Regions from separate parts of the Nonomuraea sp. NPDC054003 genome, predicted to be linked through region 2. Evidence: riboswitches for the same ligand, from Rfam matches in the RefSeq annotation. Region 2 holds a riboswitch; each other region holds the start of a gene.
What was found. A riboswitch is a leader RNA that binds a small molecule or an ion and turns the genes downstream of it on or off. The one in region 2 is predicted to bind cyclic di-AMP.
Positions count from the first base shown of each region.

Region 1 (2,193 bases), on a different contig from region 2:
GGGTGGCCACGGCCATCGAAGCCGTGGCCTGGGCCGCGCGCCGCCAGCTGATCTAGCCGTCAGTCGGCGATGCGCACCGCTCCGGCGTAGGGGCGCCGGTCGAGTGAGGCGATGCGTACGACGTCGCCCGTGCGCGGCGCGTGCACCATCATGCCGCCGCCGAGGTAGATGCCCACGTGGTGCAGGTCGCTGTAGAAGAAGACCAGGTCGCCGGGGCGCAGCTCCTCGCGCGCGATGTGCCTGCCCGCGGTCCACTGGTCGCCGGTGTAGTGCGGCAGCGAGATGCCGACGCGCTGGTAGGCGGCCATGACCAGCCCCGAGCAGTCGTAGCCGTTGGGGCCTTCCGCGCCCCAGACGTACGGCTTGAGCTGCTGGGTGAGGGCCCAGCGGGCGGCCTGGGCCGCCTTGCCGTCGCCGGGGATGGGCAGGGTCACCTTGACGGCCCTGGTGCCGGGGCGGCCGGCCTCGCCGAGCGCGCGCTGGAACAACCGGCTCTCGACCTTGGTGACGAGCTTGGAGATCCGGTCGCGCTTGGCGCCGAGGTCCTTGACGATCTTGTTGACCTCGTCGATGCGGGTCTGGGCGCCGGTCCTGGCCCGCTCGGCCGCGTCCATCGCCTTGGTCAGCTTGAGGACCTCCTCGCTCTGCTGCTGCCGCAGGGCGTAGGTGGTGGCCGCGCGGTCGAGGTAGCTCTCGGGGTCGCCGCCGGTGGTGAAGGCGAGCACCCGGCTGAGGCCGCCCGACATGTATTCGGCCTCGACCAGCTGCGACGCCCTGGTCTTCTTCGTGGCCAGGTCGGCCTCGCTGGCGGCGAGCCTCTTCTTGGCGTTCTCCACGGCCTTCTTGGCCGTCTTGAGCTTCTCGCGCTGCCCGTTGTACTGCTCGGTGAGGGTCTCGATCTCCAGGTGCATCTCCTCGACCTGCTCGGAGAGCTCCTTGAGCGAGGGCTTGGGGTCGGCGGCGACGGTCCCCGCGGGAGCGGCGACGAGCAGCGCGGCGAGGGTGGCGGCCACGATGCCCAGCCTGCGGCCGTAGCCGGCCCGTTCCGGAGGGCGGGCGCGCTCGCCCGCGGAACTCCCCCTGCGGTCGCGCGTGCGCTTCACCAATCGAGCTCCTTCCGTAGCGCGCCGACCGGGTTAGCTGACGGGTTCGGGCTCGGACCGGCCCTACCGAGCGAGGTGCTCGGACTCACCCCTGGCGGCGCCGCTCGAACGCCGCCGGCGGGTCCCCGGCTCCCCTTGCGGGGATTGGGCGCGTCTCCGCGCCACATGCGCGGGGACATCGACGCTGGACACTAATGCACCGAGGGTTCCTGCTCAACCGGAACTACAGACTCTGTAGAGATTTCACAACCGGGGGGTCACAAGGTGGTCTCGTAAAGCACGGTACGGCAAAGACTTCATGTCCTCTTTGTGCCTGCTTGGACCAGGCATGGAACGGTAGGAAACCTCCAACGCCACAGGTGCTCGTACAGCCACGAGACGTTACAAGATGGGCGCAAGTCCGGGGTTAGGGGTGAGCCGTAATCACAAACTGTAGGCTGGAGGGTCATGGAGCAGGTCGCCGAACGTCCCCTTCCCGACACGCAGGTCCTGGTCCGGCGTGCCCGGACGCCGGACGTCAAGGCCATCAAATTCCTGGTCGACACCTATGGAGGCCCCGGCCCCCGGCTGCTGGAGAAGGCCACGGTCACCCTGTACGAGGACGTGCAGGAGTTCTGGGTCGCCGAGCGCGACGGCAAGGTCGTCGGCTGCGGGGCGCTGCACGTCCTCTGGGAGGACCTGGCGGAGATCCGCACCGTGGCGGTCCACCCGGAGGCGCGCGGGCTGGCCATCGGCCACCGCATCGTCACGGCCCTCATCGACACGGCCAAAGAACTCGGCCTGCAGCGTGTTTTCTGCCTCACTTTCGAGGTCGACTTCTTCGCGAGACACGGATTCCGGGTGATCAAAGGCACCCCGGTCTCGCCCGAGGTCTACGCCGAACTCCTGGCCTCGTACGACGAGGGCGTGGCCGAGTTCCTGGACCTGGAACACGTCAAGCCCAACACCCTGGGGAACACACGGATGTTGCTCCACCTGACCTCGGGTGATGCGGATCTTGACTGACAGAAAAGGTGATTGTTGATACCCATGTCGATACGTTGTCCAGGACAGGCATGTGCCCTGACACGTGCCACATGCGCACGCGAAG
Region 1 is NZ_JBVJKR010000010.1:73,352-75,544, forward strand. Features, by position in the region: gene ACZ6YG_RS26010 (LuxR C-terminal-related transcriptional regulator) at 1-56, shown strand, start outside; gene ACZ6YG_RS26015 (C40 family peptidase) at 60-1,103, opposite strand; cyclic di-AMP (ydaO/yuaA leader) riboswitch at 1,110-1,264, opposite strand; gene ACZ6YG_RS26020 (amino-acid N-acetyltransferase) at 1,551-2,108, shown strand.
Region 1: another riboswitch for cyclic di-AMP. It lies ahead of ACZ6YG_RS26015 (C40 family peptidase); the one in region 2 lies ahead of ACZ6YG_RS07080 (CHAP domain-containing protein).

Region 2 (2,193 bases):
ACGCCGGCCGCCGCCTGGGGCTCGACCCCGAGACCAGCGGGTGAATTCGCCTCACATATCGCTTTCGCGGATGAATCTGTACGATCTTCCGCGTGCGTGACTTATCGTGGGGCATCGCGGCGACCGGCGGCATCGCCAGGACAGTGGGCGCCGTCATCGCCGCCGAGCCGGGGATGAGGGTGGCCGCGGTCGGCTCCCGCGACCTGGGCCGGGCCAAGGCGCTGGCCGCGACGCTGGGCGCCGAGTCCGCCCACGGCTCCTACGCCGAGCTGTGCGCCGATCCGGCCGTGGACGCCGTCTACGTCGCCACCCCGCACGCCCAGCACCTGGAGGTGGCCGAGGCGGCCATCGCGGCGGGCAAGGCCGTGCTGTGCGAGAAGCCGCTCGCCGCCACCACGGCCGACGCCGAGCGGATGGTCCGGCTGGCCCGCGAGGCCGGGGTCTTCCTGATGGAAGCGATGTGGATGCGGTTCAACCCGCTGATCCGCATGCTCGCCGGCGACGGGCGTTTCGGCGAGATCCGCTCGGTGCGCGCCTCGTTCGGCTTCGCGCACCCGTACGATCCCGCGCACCGGCTCTGGGCGCCGGAGCTGGGCGGCGGCGCCCTGCTCGACCTGGGAATCTACCCCATGGGGCTGGCCCAGTTGTTCCTCGGGACGCCGGAGAGCACGCACCTCACCGGGTCGCTGTCCCCGGGCGGCGTCGACGCCGAGGCGGGCGGGCTGATGAGCTATCCGGGCGGCAGGCGGGCGCTGGTGGAGTGCTCGCTGCTCGGCGCCTACTCCAACGACGCCACCGTCGTCGGCACCGGGATGCGGGCCGACATCGACGCCCCGTTCTGGGCTCCGCGGCGGGTCGTGCTCAGCGGGCCGGGGATGGAGCCGGAGGAGCACGTGCTCGACGATCCGGCGGACAACGGGTACGCGGGCGAGCTGCGCGAGGTCCGCGACTGCCTGGCGCGGGGTCGTACCGAGAGCGCGATCATGCCGCTTGACGAGAGCCTTGCCATCATGCGGGTTCTGGCGGAGGCGCGGGCGCAGATCCGCTAGCCGCGGCTTTGAAGACTTGCCAGTTTCTTGCCAGATGCGTTACTTTACTCCGCATTCACGGCATACGTCCGATTTGTCCGGTCGTGTCCGAGAACACCGTCGTATCGCAGGATCGTCCTGCGACCGCTGAATCCGCCTTGCGCGGAACCGGGGACCCACTTCTTCCGGGGTGAATCGGCGCCTCGCGCGCCGTAGGGCAGCTTCCACGCCCGAACCCGTCAGCTAACCCGGTAAGCGGCATGGAAGCAAGGAGTACATCCCCTCGATGGTCATGCATCGCCTCCCCCGTGCCACCCAACCGCATTACGTCCGCGCCGCCCTCGGCGCCACCTTCGTCGCCTGCTTCATGGGCTCCGCCCTCCCCGCCCACGCCGACCCCGTCAACGGAGACGATCTCTCGCTGACGGCCCAGGCGGAGACCGGCCAGACCGCCTCCCAGGAGGCGAAGCCCGCCGAGAAGGACAAGATCGACGTCACCGCGGCCCAGGTGCTCGCCCTGGCCAGGGAGCAGATCGGCATCAGGGAGAACGCGCGGGGTGGCGGCACGAAGTTCCAGGAGTGGTACGCGAACTCGCAGCGCGCCCAGGAGACCATCGCCCGTGACGGCGGCCACCCCGCCGCCTACCTGAACGCCCCCTGGTGCGCGATGTTCGTCTCCTGGGTCGGCGAGCAGACCGGCGCCCGCGCGCAGGTGGGCTGGGACGCCTACACGGTGACGCACGCGCGGTGGTTCCAGAACAACGGCCGCTGGGGCACCCTGGCCAAGCCGGGCGCCGTGGTCTTCTTCGCCTGGAACGGCAGCAAGAGCCTCGGCTCCATCCAGCACGTCGGCTTCGTGGTCAAGGACAACCGCGACGGGACGATCTCCACGATCGAGGGCAACACCGGCAACGGGCTCGTCGAGGAGCGCATCCGTCCCAAGTCTCAGGTCGTCGGCTACGGCTACCCCGAGTACGCCGCCTGATTGTCCGGAAGAATCCCTGAGGTGTCGATGCGGGCGCCGCTCGTTCGACGCGTCGGCGAGACCGGGATTCGAAGGAGAAGCACCGTGAAGTTCATGATCATCGGAAAGGGCAGCGCCGAGACGGAGGCGGGCGTCATGCCGAGCCGGCAACTCGTCGACGACATGATGGCCTACAACGAG
Region 2 is NZ_JBVJKR010000002.1:618,733-620,925, reverse strand. Features, by position in the region: gene ACZ6YG_RS07090 (aldo/keto reductase) at 1-44, shown strand, start outside; gene ACZ6YG_RS07085 (Gfo/Idh/MocA family protein) at 93-1,049, shown strand; cyclic di-AMP (ydaO/yuaA leader) riboswitch at 1,164-1,301, shown strand; gene ACZ6YG_RS07080 (CHAP domain-containing protein) at 1,315-2,013, shown strand; gene ACZ6YG_RS07075 (YciI family protein) at 2,107-2,193, shown strand, end outside.

Region 3 (2,193 bases), on a different contig from region 2:
CTACGACCCGCTGACCGAGGAGTGGATCGCGATGGCGGGCCACCGGCAGACCCGGACGTTCCTGCCGCCGCCCGACGAGTGCCCGCTGTGCCCGTCGTCCGACACGCGGGCGTCGGAGATCCCGGCGTACGACTACGACGTGGTCGTGTTCGAGAACCGCTTCCCCTCCTTCTCCGGCAATCTCGGGACTTATCAGGATGTCGGGGGGCTGAGCGAGGTCCGGCCGGGCATGGGGCGGTGCGAGGTTGTGTGCTTCACCTCGACGCACGACTCGTCCTTCTCCCAGCTCTCCGACGACCGGGTGGAGCTGGTCATGGAGGCCTGGGCCGACCGTACGGCCGAGCTGTCCGCGCTGGAGGGCGTCGAGCAGGTCTTCTGCTTCGAGAACCGGGGCGAGGAGATCGGCATCACGCTCTTCCACCCGCACGGGCAGATCTACGCGTACCCGTACGTGACGCCGCGCACCAAGCTGCAGCTCGGGGCGGCCCGGCGGTACGCGGAGCGGCGACAGGGCCGCAACCTGTACGCGGACGTGCTGGCCGCCGAGCGGGTGGCCGGGGTCCGGGTGGTGGCGGCCAACGAGCTGTGGACGGCGTTCGTGCCGGCGGCCGCGCGCTGGCCGTTCGAGGTGCACCTCTACCCGCACCGGCAGGTGCCCGACCTGGCGGCGCTGTCGGAGGCCGAGCGGTCCGCGTTCGCCCCGCTCTACACCTCGGTGCTGCGCGCGCTGGACGGGCTGTTCGGGGTGCCGATGCCGTACATCTCGGCCTGGCACCAGGCGCCGGTCCGGCAGGACCGCGAGCTGGGCTACCTGCACCTGGAGCTGTTCTCCATCAGGCGGGCCCCGGGCAAGCTGAAGTATCTGGCAGGATCCGAGTCGGCCATGGGCGCGTTCGTCAACGACGTGCTCCCCGAAGAAGCCGCACGCATGCTTCGATCACAGGTAGATCACTAAGAGATTTCCGTTTGACTCGCATTACTTGTGATCTACCACTACTATCCCTTCCAGCACGACCGTAAAGCGCCGTGTGAACATGCCTAATCCTGGGCGAGTTGCCCAGGAGCCGGGGACCCAATCGCACTTGGGGTGAATCCACTTCGGTGGTAGGGAGCGCTCCCGTACCCGAACCCGTCAGCTAACCCGGCCGGCAGAGGGAGAGGACCCATCACGTGGCGGCAGCGTCCCCCGCGCATCTTGCCATCGGTTTCGTCACCGCCGCGGCGGTGCTTTTCACCCCGGCCCTTACCACGTCCGCGGCGGCGGACCCCAAGCCCGGCGAGCAGCAGCTCCGCAGGGAGCTGAAGCAGCTCAACGCCAAGGTCGACAAGCTGATCGAGCGCTACAACCTCAAGCGCGTCGAGCTGGCCGAGGCCCGCAAGGCGGCGGAGGAGGCCGACAAACGGCTGGCCACCGCCGAGCAGACCCTGAGCTCCGCCGAGGACCGGGTCGCCGAGCTGGCCCTGCTGCAATACCAGAGCGGTGGCATGCAGCTGCCGAGCCTGATCCAGTTGCCCGACGGCCGCAACGCCGCCCTGCTGGCGCAGCTCACGGCCGAGCAGCAGGCGCTGGTCGACAAGGTGGCCGAGGCCCGCGACGAGACGAAGAAGGCGGCCGACGAGGCCACGGCGCTGACCAAGGAGATCGAGTCCGACGCCGCCGAGGTGGCCGGCCAGCGCGAAGAGGCCGAGGGCGTCATCAAGGACATCGAGAAGAAGCTGGAAGATCTGGTGCCGATCGCCACCGGCCGCCGTTCCGACGGCACCTGGGCGCCGCAGCTCCCGTCGGGCGCCGACAACATCACGCCCCGCACCCGGCTGATGAAGACCGAGATCGCGAAGAACTTCGCCCTGCCGTTCAGCGTGGGCTGCTTCCGCTCCGGGTCGAGCGGCGAGCATCCGCTGGGCCGGGCCTGCGACTTCATGATGAGCACCGGCGGCTCGATGCCGTCAGGGACCAACACGGCCCTCGGCGACCGCATCGCCGAATGGGCCGTGCAGAACCGCGGCAAGCTGGGCGTGAAGTACGTGATCTGGAAGCAGCGGATCAACCACGGCTCGGGCTGGAGCGGCATGTCCGACCGGGGCAGCATCACCGAGAACCACTTCGACCACGTGCACATCTCGATGCACTGAGAAGGGGGTCTCCAGCGTCATCGCGGGACGAGCAGCCCTCGGTTGAACGCCTCGGTGACG
Region 3 is NZ_JBVJKR010000019.1:158,148-160,340, reverse strand. Features, by position in the region: gene galT (galactose-1-phosphate uridylyltransferase) at 1-955, shown strand, start outside; cyclic di-AMP (ydaO/yuaA leader) riboswitch at 1,026-1,165, shown strand; gene ACZ6YG_RS38340 (coiled-coil domain-containing protein) at 1,171-2,133, shown strand; gene ACZ6YG_RS38335 (response regulator) at 2,151-2,193, opposite strand, start outside.
Region 3: another riboswitch for cyclic di-AMP. It lies ahead of ACZ6YG_RS38340 (coiled-coil domain-containing protein); the one in region 2 lies ahead of ACZ6YG_RS07080 (CHAP domain-containing protein).